Regions from separate parts of the Nonomuraea sp. NPDC050328 genome, predicted to be linked through region 2. Evidence: riboswitches for the same ligand, from Rfam matches in the RefSeq annotation. Region 2 holds a riboswitch; each other region holds the start of a gene.

Region 1 (5,996 bases), on a different contig from region 2:
GTCCTCGCCGGTGCCGACGTCGGCCACGACCTGCAGGTCCAGTTCCGCTTCGAGCGAGGCGACCAGGCCCCGCCGCACCAGCGGAAGGTGCTCGGCGACCAGGATCCGGATCAACGTGCTCCCCACATGTCCCAGGGTGATCGTGCGACTGCGCACTGTCAACGAAGTCTGTCGAGTCGGCAAAGGGTGCGCAAGCGGTTCAGTCATGGCGACTTCGACTAGTCTGAGGGCCAACGGGAGGGTGTGCATGGACTTGTTGATCTTCCTGGCGGGGATTGTCATCGTCCTCGTCGGGCTCATGGTGTCGATCGGGCTGCACGAGATCGGGCACCTGCTCCCCGCCAAGCTCTTCGGCGTGAAGGTCACCCAGTACATGGTCGGCTTCGGGCCGACGCTGTGGTCGAAGCGGCGTGGCGAGACGGAGTACGGGATCAAGTGGCTGCCGTTCGGCGGCTACATCCGCATGATCGGCATGCTCCCGCCCCGCCCGGGCGACGACCCCGCCAAGCTCCGGCGCAGCTCCACCGGGCCGTTCCAGGCCCTCGTCGAGCAGGCCCGCGACCTGGCCCAGGAGGAGGTGCGGCCGGGCGACGAGGACCGCGTGTTCTACCGCAAGAAGTGGTGGCAGAAGGTCGTCATCATGTCCGGCGGCCCGCTGACCAACATCGTGCTGGCCTTCATCCTCTTCGGCGTGATCTTCATGGGCTTCGGCGTCGCCACCGCCAAGCCGGTGGTGGCCGAGATGCCGCAGTGCGTCATCCCGACCGCCGAGCTCACGAAGAACCCCAACCGCCAGTGCACCCCGGCCGACGCCAAGACCCCCGCGATCCTGGCCGGCCTGCAGCCCGGCGACAGGATCGTCGCCTTCAACGGCCGCCCGATCAGCGCCTGGGAGGAGATCCAGGGCAACATCAGGAGCGCCGGAGCCGCCCAGGTCACCCTCGGCATCGAGCGGGCCGGGCAGCGCCAGGACCTCAAGGTCAACCTGATCGCCCAGGAGATGCCCAAGCTCGACGACGCCAAGAAGACCGAGGTCGTCGGCTACCTGGGCGTCAAGCCGCAGGCGGTCGTCGAGCGGCAGAGCATCGGCTACACCGTCAGCGAGATGGGCGGCATGATCGCCCGCGTCGGCGAGTCGCTGGTCAACCTGCCCAACCGCATGGTCGGCGTCTGGCACGCGGCCTTCTCCGGCGAGGAGCGCGACCCCAACGGGCCGATCGGCGTGGTCGGCATCGGCCGCATCGGCGGCGAGATCGCCACCCTCGACACCCCGATCGAGAACAAGCTGCTCTTCTACGTCAACCTGATCGCCATGTTCAACCTGGCGGTCGGCATGTTCAACCTGATCCCGCTGCTCCCGCTGGACGGCGGCCACATCGCGGGCGGCCTGTGGGAGGGGCTCAAGCGCGGCTTCGCGAGGATCACGCGCCGGCCCGAGCCCGCCCACGTCGACGTGGCCAAGGTCCTGCCGCTGACCTACGCCCTGGCGTTCCTGATGATGTTCATGGCCGGTCTGCTGGTCTACGCCGACCTGGTCAACCCGGTCCGCCTGGCGGGCTGAGGCTACTCGCCGGTGGCCCCGTCGATCCGCTCGCGCAGCAGGTCGGCGTGGCCGTTGTGGCGGGCGTACTCCTCGATCATGTGCACCACGATCCAGCGCACGGTGAACCGGTCGCCGTCGTGGGCGACCACGTCGTCGAGGGCGCGCTCGGCGAGGATCTTCCTGGACCGGGCGATCTCCTCCTGCCAGGCGGCGAAGGCCGCCTCGTAGGTGTCGGAGGCGGCCTCGTGGAAGGCGGCGTCCCGGTCGTCCTCGCGCCAGTGCCGGGCCCGGGCGTCCTCGCCGGCGATCACCCGCCGGAACCAGCCGCGCTCCACGTCGGCCAGGTGCCGCAGCAGGCCCAGGAGGGACATGGAGGAGGGCTCGACGGCGGGGGTGGCGAGTTGCTCGTCGGTCAGGCCGGAGCACTTCCAGGCCAGGGTCTCGCGCTGGTAGTCGAGGAAACCGGTCAGGGTCTCGGCTTCGGGGGCGACATGGGGAGGCTCAGTACGTTGCATAGTCCCCCATTTGTACCGGTTTGCAGGGGGGAATGCTGTACCGGTTTGCAGGGGGCGATGCGCCCGGGCCTCCGCGCCAGATGCCCGGGCGCACCACGTCTCAGAGCATCGAGATGTGCACGTGGTCGTAGTGGTTGGCGGTGATGCTGCCACGGTCGGACATGGCCCGCCAGCCCGAACCCTGGTTGATCCGCTGCTTCCAGATCACGTACTTGACGCCCAGCTTGTCCATGTTCTTGATCGCCCACGCGGCGACCTGGTCGCCGAGCGCGTTGCCGGCGTTGGAGGGCATGGCGCCGCCGCTGCTCATCATGAAGTCGCAGGCCCGGCCGAGCGGGTGCTCGCCGCTGTCGTCCACGCGGTAGCAGCCGACGGTGTACTGCAGGTTGAAGTTCTTCTGGATCTCCGCCCGCATCAGCCGCGTGCGCGGGGTGATGTTGTCCGACCCGCTGGGCAGCTCGGGCGCGAAGGAGCCGTCGGAGCGGCGGCCCGTGCCGTACGGGACGAGCTCCACGAGCTTCTTCTTGATGTCGGAGATGAGCTTCTCCGCCTCGTCGCGCTGGGCGGCGAGCTCGGTGCTCTCCTTCTTGATCGTGACCGCCAGCGTCGAGGCCTGGTCGGCGGCGAGCTTCTTGGCGTCCCGCGTGGCCTGCACGCCCTGGATGGCCGCCTGCTGCTGGTCGGTCACCGCGTCGAAGACGGCGGCGCCGACGGCGTCGGTCGGCATGAAGGGCGGCAGCGAGCCGTTGTTCTGGTACTGGATCTCGGCGAGCTGGGTGATGAGCTTCTCGGCCTCGGCGAGCTGCGCCTCGGCCTGGGCCAGCCGGGCCTTGGCCGCCTTCTCCGCACTCTGGGCCTTGCCCAGCGAGACGCGCTTGGCGTTGTAGGCCTCGATGAGCTTGTCGGCCTTCTTGTTCAGCTTCACCAGCTCGGCGCGGAGCTCCGGCTCGGTGGGCTTGGGCGCGGCGACGGCGGGGAACGTGCCGAAGGTGAGTGCGACCGCGGTGAGAATCCCCGCGGTGACCATCGCGGACTTGGCCGCCACGAACCTTCCTCTCCTTCTGCCGGCCGGGTTAGCTGACGGGTTCGGGCAGGAGATGCCCTACCACCGAAGTGGATTCACCCCAGGGTGCGATGGGTCCCCGGCTCCCGGGCGACGCGCCCGGGATTAGGCGTGCGACGGCTGTGACAGCCGTTGCGAGAGGGATACTAACGGTAAAACCAAGGTAACGCGACTCCAAGCCGAGATCGCTTAGTGATCTACCTGTGATCGAAGCAGTCGGGCCGCCTCCTCCGGCGGTACGTCGTTGACGAACGCGCCCATCCCCGACTCCGATCCGGCCAGGTACTTCAGCTTGCCGGGCGCCCGCCGGACCGAGAACAGCTCCAGGTGCAGGTAGGCCAGTTCGCGGCCCTGCCGTACCGGCGCCTGGTGCCAGCCCGCGATGTACGGCATGCGCAACCCGAACAGCCCGTCGAAGGCCCGCAGCACCGAGGTGTAGAGCGGCGCGAACGCCGCCCGCTCCTCGGCCGTGAGCGCCGGCAGGTCCGGCACCTGGCGATGCGGGTACAGGTGCACCTCGAACGGCCACCGCGCCGCGGCCGGCACGAAGGCGGTCCACAACTCGTTGGCGGCGACCACCCGGGGCCCGGCCTGCTCGGCGGCCAGCACGTCGGCGAAGAGCGTGGGCCGCTTGGCCGCGGCGGCCAGGTGCAGCCGGGTGCGCGGCGTGACGTACGGGTAGCCGTAGATCTGCCCGTGCGGGTGGGGGAGGGTGATGCCGATCTCCTCGCCGCGGTTCTCGAAGCAGAAGACCTGCTCGACGCCCTCGATCGTGGACAGCTCGGCGGTGCGGTCGGCCCAGGCCTCCATGACCAGCTCGACCTGCTCGTCGCTGAGCTGGGAGAAGCTGGAGTCGTGCTCGGAGGTGAAGCAGACCACCTCGCAGCGGCCCACGCCGGGTCGCACCTCGCTCAGGCCGCCGACCTGGGGGTAGTCGCCGAGGTTGGTGGAGAAGGAGGGGAAGCGGTTCTCGAAGACCACCACGTCGTACTCGCTCGCCGGGATCTCGGAGGCGCGTGCCGCGGTCGACGGGCACAGCGGGCACTCGTCGGCGGGCGGCAGGAAGGTGCGGCTCTGGCGGTGGCCGGCGATGGCCACCCACTCCTCGGTGAGCGGGTCGTAGCGCAGCTCGGAGGCGAGCGGGCGGGGATCGAGGCGGCGGCGGTCGATCGCGGACCGGTCGGCGTCGTCGCGCCGGTCGTAGTAGATCAGCTCCCTGCCGTCGGCCAGGTGAGTGATGGTGCGCTTCACGACGCTTCCTCCGCGATGATCAGTTCTCCGGCGCGCTCGGCCAGGTCCCGGCGCGCCTCGGCGTCCAGGCGCGCGTCGCTGATGACGACGTCGGCCTGGGACAGTTCGGCGATGGTGCTGATGCCCACCGTCTGCCACTTGGTGTGGTCGGCGGGGACGACCAGGCGCCCGGCGCACTGCACCAGCGCGCGGTTGGTCTCCGCCTCCAGCAGGTTGGGGGTGGTGAATCCGGCGCGCACGCTCATGCCGTGCACGCCCAGGAAGAGGGTGTCGACGTGCAGCGTGCGCAGCGCGGCGACGGCGACCGGGCCGACCAGGGCGTCGGAGGGGGTCCGGACGCCGCCGGTGAGCACGACCGTGCGGTCGTCGCGCTGGTTGCGGTGGAAGACCTCGGCCACCTGGATCGAGTTGGTGATCACCGTGAGGTCCGGGACCTCGATCAGGTGGTGGGCCAGCGCCCAGTTGGTGGTGCCGGCCGAGAGCGCGACGGCGGTGCCGGGCCGGACGAGACGGGCCGCGGCGCGCGCGATCGCCTCCTTCTCCGGCTGCTGGCGCGTGGTCTTGGCGGCGAAGCCGGGCTCCTCGGTGGAGCCGGGACCGCCGATGGTCGCGCCGCCGTGCACCTTCTCCAGCAGGCCGCGCTCGGCCAGGACCTCCAGGTCGCGCCGGACGGTCATGTCGGAGACGCCCAGGTCGCGCACGAGCTCGGCCACCCGGACCGCGCCGTGGCGCCGGACCCGCTCCAGAATCGTCTGCTGCCGCTGCTGTGCGAGCACGACGCCTCCTTCCAACAGATTCCACCAAATTATGACATGGCGGTGTTGGAAACTGAGCGCTTGACCTGGTCGGTGTGCCGGGAGACGGTGTGACCTACACCACATAGCCTGACATGTCGGGAGACGCCGATGGCCAAGCGCGCGCGCAAGAGCAGAGCCCGCAAGAAGAAGAAGGCGAACCACGGCAAGCGCCCAGCCTCGCGCTGAACCGGTGGGGACCCCGGCGGGGTCCCCCCGGCTCCGCTAGCGGCCCTGCGGCAGGGCGCTGAGCGCCTCGTCGATGCGTTCCTGCGGCAGCACGAAGTCGCGCATCTCGCCGGAGAGATAGCGGTCGTAGGCGGACATGTCGAAGTGCCCGTGCCCGCACAACGCGGTCAGGATGACCTTCTCCTCGCCCGTCTCCTTGCAGCGCAACGCCTCGGCGATCGCCTCGGCCAGGGCGTGCGTGGGCTCCGGCGCCGGCACGATGCCCTCGGTCCTGGCGAAACGCACACCGGCCTCGAAGCACTCGCGCTGCGACCTGGTCACCGCCTCGAAGCGGCCCAGCTCGTACAGGTGCGACAGCAGCGGCGCCATGCCGTGGTAGCGCAGCCCGCCGGCGTGGATCGGGTCGGGCACGAAGCCGTGGCCGAGCGTGTGCATCTTCAGCAGCGGGGTGAAGCCCGCGGTGTCGCCGAAGTCGTAGGCGTAGGTGCCGCGGGTGAAGGACGGGCAGGCCTCCGGCTCGACCGCGCGGAAGGTGATCTCCGGATGCTCCCGCATGAACGGGAACGCCAGCCCGGCGAAGTTGGAACCGCCCCCGGTGCAGCCGATCACCAGGTCGGGACGCTCCGGCAGTTGCTTGAGCG
Region 2 (5,996 bases):
CTCCCACGGCCGCCACGACGGCGTGCGACGCCGCTGCCCGACTTCCGCGCCGACTGCACGAAAGGCGACAGCGCGTCCCTCAGCTTCTTGGCGTTTCCCTCGCTGAGGTCAATCTCATAGGAGATGCCGTCAATAGCGAAGCCGACCGTCTCATTGGCCTCGCCTCCGTCGAGGTCATCGATGAGAATCTCCTGGATCTGCTTGGCCATCTACGCATTCCTTTCCGGAGTATTACTGCATTCGCCTGCCCAAACATATACCCGGAAAGGCGCGGACACAATTCAGCGCCCGCGTGATTCTGGAGGCGGCGGATCAGTTCTGCTTCTCGGCCCCATCGGCGGCGGTTTGCCCGCGGGTGGCGGCGGCCTCCGACTTGACGAGCTTCACGACCCCATAGATGAAGGCGGCGGCCACGACCGCCGGGGGAAGCAGGGCTGCCAATACGTCTGTTACAGCTTGCATTCGTCCTCGACTCCACTGGGTGCGCTTTATGCACGAGCAACACCACGGACGAGCGGCGCGACCACGCGCCGCCGGACACGTACCCGACCCTAGCGTGACCAGCGCCCCGTCTCCCCTTCGGGTTCACGGGCACTGCGTACTCAGCCTAATGCCAGTCCGGCCAGACTTCTTACCGGATCATGCGAAATTTCCGGAAATGTGTCGCTTCCCACGTCATCGAGGGTCTTTGACCACACAGGTGCCAGCGAGCCTGTCGTGCGGACCACGCTGTAGCGGCTTGTCGATCAAGATGAACAGACCCACGGCGAACGCGAGCATTCCGGCGAGGAGATTCACCACGGGAATCCCCATCGCCATGGCGAGCCCAGGATAGAGGAGCGAGCGTTTCCCTAAGGCCCCGCCCTGCCCTTGGACCCGAATCCTCATGATCGCTTTGCCGAAGGTGCGACCGCGGCCCGAAAGCGCCCTCCAGTCGTACCAGGTATACGCCGCGCCGGCCGCCGCCCACGCGCACAACCCCGGCAGCCGGCCCTCCCACGCCTCCAGCAACCCGACAGACCGGAAGAACAGCCAGAGCAGAAGGGACAGAATGTAATACAGGACGCCGAAGACCAGCGCCTCAATGAGTCGCGCGGTGAAGCGTTCCCACCATTCGGCGGGCATCACTCTGGTCTCAGGCGGCGGGGGCGCCATATGCGCTCACCTCTCCGGGACGGAGGGCTATATCTCACAGTTTGGTACGGCGAGCGGGTACGAAACAGGGGCCGGCGGGAAGCCGGCCCCTGTTTTGTTCGGTCGGCCTTACTTGACCTTCACCACGACGGTGTTCACGAACTTGTCGGCGTAGGTCTGCGCGAGCGGCTTGTTCCAGAACTGCGCGAGCGCGTTCACCAGGACCAGGATCGGCCCGGCGAAACCGACGATCGGAAGTCCGTAGAGCGCGTAACCGCCCCAGGTGACGCCGGCCCGCTTGAGCGCGACGTCGGAGGCGAGCCCGCCCGGAGGCATGGCCTGGCCCACCGGGACGATCTTGATCCCCATGACCATCTTGCCGAGGGTCTGCCCCTTGGCCTTGGTCATGAAGAACTCGTAGCCGATGTACAGCGCGCCGATGAGGATCCAGAGGATCAGCGAGCCGATGGTGGCACTCAGGAATCCCGAGGAGCTGCCCGTCCAGGCGTTCGACGAGGTGATCAGCACCGCGATGAACAGGGCGTTCAGGATGCCGGCGATCGCACCGAAGATGAGACCGTCGACGATTCGGGCGACCAGGCGCTGCCACCACTCCGCCAGGGGCGCCGGGGCGCCGGGCGGCTGGAGGCCGACGGGCTGGCCGTAGCCCGGCTGGCCGTACGGCGTGGCGCCGTAGCCCTGCTGCTGGCCGTAGGCGGGCTGCTGTGCCCCGCCGTACTGCTGACCGTAGCCGGGCTGCTGGGCGCCGTACTGCGGCTGGGCGTAGCCGGGCTGGGTGCCGGGCGAGCCGTAGGGCTGCTGGGCGCCGTAGCCCTGCTGGCCGTAGTCGGGCTGCTGACCCGAGGCGGGCTGGCCGTAGGCCTGCTGGCCGGAGGTGGGCTGCTGCCCGTAACCCGGCTGGGACTGCTGGCCGTATCCCTGCTGACCCGCGGCCTGGCCGTAGTCGGGCTGCTGGCCGTAGCCGGGCTGGGACTGCTGTCCGTAGCCCTGCTGGCCGGAGGCGCCGTACTGCTGGCCCGAGGGCTGCTGGCCGTAACCCGGCTGACCGGGCTGCTGGCCGGAGCCTGACTGGGCCTGCTGGCCGTAGCCGGGCTGCTGGCCGTAACCGGGCTGGGACTGGGCCTGCTGGCCGTACCCCTGCTGACCCGAAGCGGCCTGCTGGCCGTAGTCGGGCTGAGCCTGCTGCCCGTAGCCGGGCTGCTGGCCGTAACCGGGCTGCTGGCCGTAACCGGGCTGGGACTGGGCCTGCTGGCCGTACCCCTGCTGACCCGAGGCGGGCTGGCCGTAACCCTGCTGGCCCGACGGCTGCTGCCCGTAGCCGGGCTGCTGACCGTAACCCTGCTGACCCGAAGCGGCCTGCTGGCCGTAGTCGGGCTGGGCCTGCTGGCCATAGCCAGGCTGCTGCTGACCGTAACCAGGCTGCTGGCCGTAGCCCTGCTGCTGGCCGTATGGCTGTTGCTGGCCGTACCCCTGCTGACCGTAGGGATCGCCGTCAGTGCGATACCCCACGACCGTCACGTCGGGGTCGGCCTCACCCGGGGCACGGCCCGGGTACTGCTGTCCGTATTCGGGAGCCCGGGGCTTGTCGTTCTCACCGGGATCATCCTGTGGATACGGCGGCTGTCCGGTGCTCACCGTGTCACCTCACTTCGAGTTCGCATGTGGCACATGTCAGGACACATGCTTGCTGCTGCCCAAGGTATCGGCATAGGTATCAACAATCACCTTTCCACTCGGTCAACAGCCGAGTCATTAGCCGCGAGATGCAGCAGCATGCGCGTGTTACCGAGGGTGTTGGGCTTGACGTGTTCGAGGTCGAGAAACTCCGCCACACCCTCGTCATACGAGGCCAGGAGCTCGGCATAGACCTCGGGCGAGACGGGCGTTCCCTGTATCGGGCGGAATCCGTGCCCGGCGAAGAAGTCGACCTCGAAGGTCAGGCAGAAGACCCTGCGCAGACCCAGTTCCACTGCGGTTCCGATGAGCGCTGACACGATCTTGTGGCCTACGCCGAGTCCACGATGATCGGGATCCACCGCGACCGTACGGATTTCCGCGAGATCCTCCCACAGGACATGCAACGCGCCGCATCCCACGACTTTTCCGTCATGTTCGGCGACCCAGAATTCCTGCACGTCCTCATAGAGCGTGACGGTGGCCTTCTCCAGCAATCGGGGCCCGGCTCCGGCATAGGTGTCGACGAGCATCTTGATCGTCCGGACATCGGCGGTCCTGGCACGACGGACGGTGATCTGCCTCTTGTGCAGCACGGGCTCGGCGACCTGCTCCATGACCCTTCAGCGTACCGACGCCTTTACGGCTGGGCCGTATCCCGGGCATGATCCTGTGGCGAACGTTTGGAGCGGTCCCTCCCGCCCCCAGGCTCACGAACGCACCAAACCACCGTAAACCCCGCAAAATGCCCGACTATGGCCGCAAGCACGTGATCCGCCCGTGATCCTTCGGATGCCAAACCTCAACGGAATTGGCAGTTCTGGTTGAGCACGAACTGATCGTGCACTAGTGTCCAGCGTCGATATCCCTTCGAGATCCCGCGAAGGGGTGCGCCCAATCCCCTCGTCGGGGGAACCGGGGAACCACAGCGCTCCCTCCCCGGGAGCGCGGGGGTGAATCCAGGTCTTCGGCCTGGTAGGGCTACTCCGGCCCGAACCCGGCAGCTAACCCGGTCGGCGCCCGAACAGGAGAGGTGGCTGGTTGGTGAAGCGCACGCGCGACCGTGGGGAGAAGACCGCGGGCGACGCCCGCCCTCCGGAACGCAGGAGACGTTTCGCCGTCGTCGCGACCGCGCTGGCGGCGCTCAGCCTCGCCCTCCCGCTCGGCCCCGCCACCGCCGACCCCGAGCCCAGCCTCAAGGAGCTGGCCGCGCGGGCGGAGAAGATGCACACCGAGATCGGTCAGCTCAGCGAGCAGTTCAACGGGCAGCGCGTCAAGCTGAAGACGGCCGAGAAGACCGCCGCGGCGGCGCAGAAGACGCTCTCCACCCGCCAGCAGGACCTCGCCGGCAAGCGGGCGCGAGCCGCCTCCCTGGCACAGAGCTCCTACATCTCCGGCGGCCTGGAGCGCACCTGGGCCTTCACCCAGTCGGGCGACCCCGGGCTCTTCCTCGACAACGTCGCCACCACCTCCGCGATCGAGGAGCAGCACAGCAACCAGCTCAAGGAGGTCTCCGTGGCCATCGCCGCCGCGGAGGAGGCCGAGCGGACCGCCTCGGCGCAGATCAAGGAGGTCAAGGCGCTGGTCGCCGACCTCGAGGAGCGCCGCGGGAAGATCACCAAGCTGGTCGCCAAGGTCGAGAGCGCCATCTACCGCCGCGCCCTGGGCCAGGCCGGCTCGCGGGGCCGCGCGACCCGGGTGGACCTGCCGATCATCGGCCAGGGCAAGGCCGCCGAGGCCGCCCGCTGGGCGCTCACCCAGCAGCTCAAGCCGTACGTCTGGGGCGCCGAGGGGCCCAACTCCTACGACTGCTCCGGCCTGGTGATGGCCGCCTACCAGCAGGTCGGCATCAGCCTGCCGCACTACACCGGCGACCAGTGGACCGCCGGCCGGCACATCTCCCGCGAGGAGCTGCGCCCGGGCGACCTGGTCTTCTTCTACAACGACCTGCACCACGTGGGCATCTACGTGGGCGGCGGCATGATGGTGCACGCGCCGCAGACGGGCGACGTGGTACGGCTGGCGCCGATCGGCAACCGCCCGTGGGCGGGCGCGGTCCGCATCGCCGACTGAGCCGACCGAGCCGACTGAGCCGACCGAGCCGACTGCATCGACGGCTGAGCCGGCCGAGCCGAGCGGACCGGTCCACCGCGAGCCCGGTCGTCGGATCAGATGAGCTGGCGACGCGCCGCCCAGGCGACCGCCTCGATCGCGGTCGCCACCCCGATACGGTCGCAGATCACCCGCAGCCGGCGCCGTACGGTCCGGCCGCTGACGTCGAGCCTTCGCCCCACCCTGTCCACGGTCACTCCCTTGGCCAGTTCGGCGAGCAGAGCCAGATCAGCGCGGCTCAACTCAACGCCTTCGGTGAGTAAATCCATCCGTAGCCTCCCCCCACAGCAGAAGCCCTCGGCGGCGTCTCGCCCGACGAAACCGTAAACGCATTCCGGAAAGGTCGTCAAGGTCGCCGATCCCCCCACTTGACCAGCGCCATTGACATGATCCACACAATGTGAACTACTCACGATATGTCGGCGTCTGTGCGGTCGCGATGAGCGCCTCGGCCCCTCCGGGTTTCGACCCAGCCGATCCCGGATTCCCGCCCGGCCCGTATCCCGCCTGCCGCGGCGGCGCCGGCCCCCGGTCCGGTCATGACCGCCGACATGACAACAGCCGGTACGGCAGGCCGTACCGGCTGTCGGGCGAACGGGTCAGTGCGTGGGCTTGACCAGCGGGAAGAGGATGGTCTCGCGGATGTTCTTGCCGGTGAACGCCATGATCATCCGGTCGATGCCCGCCCCCATGCCCCCGGTCGGCGGCATGGCGTATTCCAGGGCGGCCAGGAAGTCCTCGTCAAGCTGCATCGCCTCGAGGTCGCCCCCGGCGGCCAGCAGCGACTGCTCGGTGAGCCGGCGGCGCTGCTCGATCGGGTCGATCAGCTCCGAGTAGGCGGTGCCGAGCTCGGTGCCGAAACCGATGAGGTCCCACTTCTCGGTGAGCAGCGGGTTGTCGCGGTGCTGCCGGGTCAGCGGCGAGGTCTCCACCGGGTAGTCCATGACGAACGTCGGCTGGATCAGCGTGTGCTCGACCAGCGCCTCGAAGATCTCCTGGACCAGCTTGCCCTGGCCCCACTTCGGGTCCCAGTGGATCTCGCGCCGGTCGGCGAG
Region 3 (5,996 bases), on a different contig from region 2:
CGTGGGCAGCATGACGGAGGAGGGGTGCCGGATCACCGGGTACGGCTGGCGCGCGTCGAACTCGGCGCTCCCCCGCCACGAGGAGGCGTACACGACCACCCCGGGCAGGCGCGAGGCCAGACCGTGGACGAACGACTGGATGCCGCCGGGCCGGGGCGGGAAGTCGTTGGTGACGATCAGGACCCTGCTCACGGCTCGGGAAGGCCGTTCTCCAGGGCCCAGGTGCGGGCCATGGCGATGCGCTGGGGGGCGGTCGGGTGGGAGGCGTACAGCAGGTACTCCAGCCAGTCGGGCGAAAGGTCGGAGATGTTGGTGACGGCCAGCCGCTTCTGCATGGCGATGAAGGTGGCCGGGTCGCGGGTGAGGTCGAGGGAGTTGAGGTCGGCCCGGGCCTCGACGTGCCGGCTGACGACGTTCTGGAGCGGGCCGGACAGGACGGTGGCCAGGCTCATCAGTCCCATGACGACGCCGACCGCGCGGGGGTCGGCGATGGACAGGCCGCCGGTGCGCCGCCGTACCAGACCGTAGACCAGGAAGAGCAGGACGGCGCCGAAGGCGGCGCCCAGCCCGCCGATGAGCGTGCCGTTGAGCACGTCGCGGTTCTTGGCGTGGCCGAGTTCGTGCGCGACGATCAGCTCGACCTCGTCGGCGGGCGCCTTGAGCAGCGTGTCGTACACGACGATGCGGCGGGTGGCGCCGAAGCCGGAGACGTAGGCGTTGAGCGCGGTGGTGCGCCGGGAGGCGTCGGCGATCAGCACGTCGTCGACGGGCACGCCGTCGCGCTGGGCCATGGCGAGCAGGTCGGTGCGGAGCTGGCCGGGAGGCATCGAGCGGAAGTCGTTGAAGAGGGGCTCGAAGACGATCGGGTAGACGAAGGAGGCGGCGAGGGTGAAGGCGAAGGCACCGGCGGCGGCCGGGATCCACCAGCGCTTGAGCCGTCGCGCCAGCGCCGCCAGCACGACGATCATCACGCCGAGGATGGCGACGCGGACGGCGATGTTCTTGAGCCGGTCGGCGCTCCACGAGCCCCAGTCCTGCGTGGACAGCCCGAACTCGCGCAGCCGTACCTCGTACCACATCCCCAGCGGCCAGCGCAGCGCCTCGACCAGCAGGGTGAGCACGAGCACGCCCAGCAGCACCCGCAGCCACCACGGCCCGCGCAGCCGGGCCAGGACGCGGGCGCCGAAGGGCGTGGCGATGAGGATCCCGGCGAAGAGCACGGTGAGGCCGAGCGACAGGTAGGCGGGCGCGCTGAGCGCCGCGTCGAACGCCTGGGCGCGGGCGATCTCGGCCGGGGTGAAGTCACGGGCCGGATCGGGCTGCACCCGCAGCGGCAGCGGGTCCCAGGGCGTGGTGAACGCGACCACGGCCACGATCGCCGTGCCCAGTACGGCCAGCGCGATGCCCGCCTGCCTGCGCAGCAGCCCCGGCCTCGGCGCACCGCGCTCCCCCTCGGCCATCGCCTCTCCCTGAACCTCTCCTTGAACCTCTCCCTCAAGCCCCCGCTCCGTCATCGCCTCTCCCCAGGTGCTTGAGATGGGCGCGCCATCTCGCGGTGAAGTCGCCGAACGGCGTCAGATCAAGCTTGCCCTGCGCGGCGTCCCGGTAGAGCCGCACGAGCCGCGCCTCGCCGTACTCGGCGGCGATGAGCCGGCAGGCGAGCCACGCCTCCTGGTAGGCCTGAGCCTGCCGGGGCGGCCCGAAACCCTCCGGCAGCCGGTACGGCAGGCGTCCCGCCCGGATGTCGGCCAGCAGCTCGGCGGCGGCGGCCTCGACGCTCAGGCCGGAGTCGCGGTAGGCGACGTAGTCGGCGAAGCCCTCGCGCAGCCACGGCGGGACGCGGCCGGTTCCGGCGGCCACGTGGGTGAGCTCGTGGGTGAGGACGACGTCGCGGCCGGTCTCGGTGAGGCGGGTGTAGCCGCCAGGGACGATGATCACCCGGCCCTGGTCGGCCAGGGCGGCGAGGCCGGCGACGGCTTCGGGCGCGGCGCCGATCAGGCGGGCGGCGCCGGCGTCGGTGGCGGGGACCAGGACCAGGGGCCGGACCCGGGTGCCCAGCGTGCGGTCCACGCGGGTGGCGGCGGTGTCGGCGCGGCGGGCCAGGTCGGGGAGGTCGAGGCCGGCCGGCGTGCCCGGCTCGGCGAGCACGCGGGAGGCGGCGCCGTGGGTGGCGGTGGCCCCGCGGAAGGGGGCCGGCGGGTCGAGGGGGGCGGCCGCGGTGCAGGTGAGCGCGAGCAGCAGTGCGGCTCTGCGGGTCACCCGGGTCGGCATCCTGCCAGGTTAGCGGCACCCGCCCACCCAGCCGGAAAAGCCGGGAAGCAGAGGGGGAAACCTGCGAAGGCCCCGCCCGGAACAGGGCGGGGCCTTCACGAGGTCAGCCGCCGGGGCGGACCGCTCCGGCGAAGGCGCGCTTGCGCCAGCCGCTGAGCTTCTCGACCCGCACGGTCTTGCCGGTGCGAGGCGAGTGGACCATCCGGCCCTTGCCGACGTACATGCCGACGTGCCCGCGCCCGCTGAAGAACATCAGGTCGCCGGGGCGCAGGTTGCGCCACGACACCTTGGTCCTGATGCCCGCGTACTGGCTGTGCGTCACGCGCGGGATCCTGATCCCGGCCTTGCGCCAGGCGTACTGGACGAGGCCGGAGCAGTCGAACGAGCCGGGCCCGGTGGCGCCGAAGCGGTACGGGTCACCGATCTGGGCCTTGGCGACGGCGACGGCCTTGGCGGCCCTCACCTTCTGCCTGGCCGCCTTGGCGGCCCGGGCGGACCGGGCGGCCTTGGCGGGCCAAGCGATCTTCGCAGGCCGCCCGGTGGTCGTGACCACCGTGGCGGTACCGCTCGAAGTGACCGGAGCGGCGGCGGGGGTGTTCGTCACGGCCTGTGCCGGAGTGGCGGTGAGGCCGGTGAGGGCGGTGCCGAACACGACTCCGCCCATGGCAAGGCATGACAAACGGGGGATCTGACGGGTAGACAGGGTGTCTCCTCGGGACTTCCACGAACGCCTACCGGGTTAGCTGACGGATTCGGGCGTGGAAGGTCGCCCTACAGCGCGCTGCGCTGATTCACCCCTGGAACTCTGGGTCCCCGGCTCCGCGCCTCCTGGCTGCGCGGATTCGGCAAGCGGATCTCAATCTGTCCGATCGGCGATCTTGCGGCCGACTCGCGAAATCGCGGCGTCCTGGCTGGAACGCCGCGAGGCCAGAAAGTACCCCGCACGCCAACGGAGGGCAAAGCCACCGTCAAGAGTCAGGATTTCCCCGCGCGATAGTCAGAAGAGCGATCCCTGCTCCATCACCGTTTCGTGATGTCTTTGTGATTCGCGTCACACTGACCTCCTCACAATGCCCGTCAAGTCACATCTGTCACATGCGTCACACCAGTTCGAAGATCGCGTGACCGAAGCCGTCGAGCCGGATCCAGTCCGCCGCCGCGCCGGATACGAGCCGGCCTCGCGAACCCGGCAGCTCGACCGACGCCGGCGCGGCGCCCGGGTTGACGGCGACCACGAACCGCCCGCGCCGGTAGACGAACGGGTAACCGGCGTGCAGCACTTCGACCGGCTCCGCCGTACCGAGATCGGGATGGGCCCGGCGCAGGGCGATCAGCTCGCGGACGGTGTGCAGCAGCGAGCCGGGGTCGGCGCGCTGGTCGGCGACGTTGGGGCGCGCCGGGTCGGGGTCGGCGGGCAGGTAGGTGATCTGCGGGTCGGCCTTGTCCCACTGCATGGGGGTACGGGAGCCGGCGCGGTTGTAGCCGGGCAGGAGCCGGCTGCCCTCGACGTCCGGCAGGCCGGGCACGTACCGCATGCCGATCTCGTCGCCGTAGTAGATCGCCGGCAGGCCCGGCCAGGTCAGCAGGAAGGTGAAGGCGGCCCTGAGCTGCTCGCCCTCGCGCGTGCCGCTGGCCAGGCGCGGCCAGTCGTGGTTGCTGGAGGGCAGCGAGATCAGGCCGGAGGCGCCGATGACCTCCATGGCCTCCTGCCACTCGGCCAGGAAGTGCGCGGTCGTGCCGGCCCCGGCCGGGTCGAAGTAGGGCGAGTCGATCTTGTCCCACTCGGTGGTCACCGCGCCGTTGTCCCACAGCGAGCGGAAGGCCAGGCCGGAGAAGTGCAGGAAGAAGTCGGCGTGGAAGCCGCCGGGCACCGAGACCTTGGGATCGCCCCACTCCGACAGCAGCACGGCCTCCGGGAAGGCCTCGTCGAGCCAGCCGCGCAGCTCGCGCCAGAGCTTGGCGGTCTCCACGTGGCCGGGGTCGTCCTTGACCAGCGAGGCGGCCATGTCCACCCGGAAGCCCGACACGCCGCGCTCCAGCCAGTGGGACATGATCTCGCGCAGCGCCCTGCGGTTGACCGTGGGCCCTTCCGCGTCGACCGGCTGGCGCCAGGGCTCGGCCTCGTCCTGACGCGCGTAGCCGAAGTTCAGGGCCGGCTGGAAGGCGAAGAAGTTGGGGCGGTAGGAGCCCGGCCGGCTGCCCGGTGAGGGCACGAAGCCGGGGACCTCACGGTCGGACCAGATGTAGCGGTGGTCGCCGGGGTCGGCGGCGGAGGCCAGGAACCACGGGTGCTGGTCGGAGGTGTGCCCGGCGACCAGGTCGAGCAGGATGCGGATGCCCTTGGCGCGGGCCTTCTCCACCAGGGAGAGCAGGTCCGCCTCGGTGCCGTAGCGGGGGTCGATGCTGAAGTAGTCGCGCACGTCGTAGCCGGCGTCGGCCATCGGCGAGGCGAAGCACGGGCTCAGCCAGAGCGCGTCGACGCCGAGCCAGGACAGGTAGTCCAGGCGCGACTCGATGCCGGCGAGGTCGCCGATGCCGTCGCCGTTGGCGTCGGCGAAGCTCTGGGGGTAGATCTGGTACAGGACGGCGTCACGAAGCCACACGGAAGCGCCCCTTTATAAGGTGATATTTCTCACCACCTTAGGGGCGGACGGCGCCTACCAGCGGTCGGCCGTAGTCGGCGAGGTTGACCACCTTGACCACATCACCGGTCTGCGGCGCGTGCACGATCTTGCCGTCGCCCGCGTACAGGCTCACGTGCCCCAGACCCTCGCTGAAGACCAGGTCGCCCGGCTGGAGCGCCTTGAGGTCCACCTTGCGGTTGGCGCCCCAGGCCCACTGGTCCCACGTCGTGCGCGGCAGCTCCACGCCGCCCGCCCGCCACGCGGCCTGGGTCAGCCCGGAGCAGTCGAAGCCGTCCGGCCCCGTGCCTCCGTACCGGTACGGCTTGCCGACCTGGGCGTAGGCGAAGGTGAGCGCGGCGGCGGCGTTGCCACGGGCCGGGCCGTTGTAGACCAGACCCGGGCTGTTGGGGTCACCGGTCTTGTAGGCGCCCAGCCGGACCAGCAGGGCCTTCTGCTTCTTGATCAGCTTGAGGATCTCGGACCGGTCATCGGCGACCTTGTCCCGCTTGGCGTCGGCGTCGCTCAGCGCGCTCTCGGCCTCGTCCCGCTGGGCCTTCAGGCCCTGGTTCTCCTGGAGGAACTGCGCCAGGCGCTGGCCGCGCTCGGCGGCGAGCTGGTCGGCCAGGGCCATGCCGGTGAGCGTGTCGGCCGGGCTGTCGTTGCCGAGGACCACCGTGGCGGCGGTCAGGTCGGTGCCGGTCTGGTAGCTGTCGACCGCCATGGTGACCACCTGCGAGCGCAGCCCGGCGACGGTGGCCAGCTTGGCCTTGTAGCGCTCGTTCAGCTTGCCGTACCGGCTCTTGGCGGCCTTGTAGTCCTCGGTCGCCTTGTTGTAGCGGTCGACGACCTTGTCGGCCTGGTCGTTGAGCTTCGCCAGGCGGGCCTTGGCCTGCCGGACGGTCGGCTTGGGGTCGGCGACCGCCCCGCCGGGATGTACCAGCAACGCTCCGACCGCCAATCCGGCGACCAGCGGTACCCGGCCCAACCTCACAGCGTCGCCTCCCAGTGATCACACCTGGGGCAAATGGTACAGAAGTTGCAGGTGTGAACTGAACGCTTCGGGGAATCCTGCCCCGGCAAACGCTAGGCGCGGCCGAGCCG

The links. A riboswitch is a leader RNA that binds a small molecule or an ion and turns the genes downstream of it on or off. The one in region 2 is predicted to bind cyclic di-AMP.
Region 1: it holds a riboswitch for cyclic di-AMP, as region 2 does, so the genes downstream of both, ACIBG7_RS25365 (hypothetical protein) here and ACIBG7_RS17910 (C40 family peptidase) in region 2, are expected to answer to the same signal.
Region 3: it holds a riboswitch for cyclic di-AMP, as region 2 does, so the genes downstream of both, ACIBG7_RS09405 (C40 family peptidase) here and ACIBG7_RS17910 (C40 family peptidase) in region 2, are expected to answer to the same signal.

What each region holds. Positions count from the first base shown of each region.
Region 1 covers NZ_JBITIW010000007.1:15,176-21,171, reverse strand. The annotation lists gene ACIBG7_RS25380 (response regulator transcription factor) at 1-126, opposite strand, end outside; gene ACIBG7_RS25375 (site-2 protease family protein) at 248-1,561, shown strand; gene ACIBG7_RS25370 (DinB family protein) at 1,564-2,058, opposite strand; gene ACIBG7_RS25365 (hypothetical protein) at 2,159-3,103, opposite strand; cyclic di-AMP (ydaO/yuaA leader) riboswitch at 3,107-3,243, opposite strand; gene galT (galactose-1-phosphate uridylyltransferase) at 3,311-4,372, opposite strand; gene ACIBG7_RS25355 (DeoR/GlpR family DNA-binding transcription regulator) at 4,369-5,148, opposite strand; gene ACIBG7_RS25350 (50S ribosomal protein bL37) at 5,278-5,355, shown strand; gene ACIBG7_RS25345 (TrpB-like pyridoxal phosphate-dependent enzyme) at 5,392-5,996, opposite strand, start outside.
Region 2 covers NZ_JBITIW010000004.1:349,526-355,521, reverse strand. The annotation lists gene ACIBG7_RS17930 (Lsr2 family protein) at 1-209, opposite strand, end outside; gene ACIBG7_RS17925 (RDD family protein) at 676-1,125, opposite strand; gene ACIBG7_RS17920 (RDD family protein) at 1,264-2,790, opposite strand; gene ACIBG7_RS17915 (amino-acid N-acetyltransferase) at 2,877-3,446, opposite strand; cyclic di-AMP (ydaO/yuaA leader) riboswitch at 3,711-3,864, shown strand; gene ACIBG7_RS17910 (C40 family peptidase) at 3,874-4,902, shown strand; gene ACIBG7_RS17905 (LuxR C-terminal-related transcriptional regulator) at 4,998-5,183, opposite strand; gene lysX (bifunctional lysylphosphatidylglycerol synthetase/lysine--tRNA ligase LysX) at 5,541-5,996, opposite strand, start outside.
Region 3 covers NZ_JBITIW010000002.1:694,153-700,148, reverse strand. The annotation lists gene ACIBG7_RS09415 (M48 family metallopeptidase) at 189-1,460, opposite strand; gene ACIBG7_RS09410 (hypothetical protein) at 1,495-2,271, opposite strand; gene ACIBG7_RS09405 (C40 family peptidase) at 2,375-2,935, opposite strand; cyclic di-AMP (ydaO/yuaA leader) riboswitch at 2,985-3,129, opposite strand; gene ACIBG7_RS09400 (alpha-amylase family glycosyl hydrolase) at 3,372-4,874, opposite strand; gene ACIBG7_RS09395 (NlpC/P60 family protein) at 4,912-5,886, opposite strand; gene ACIBG7_RS09390 (NYN domain-containing protein) at 5,979-5,996, opposite strand, start outside.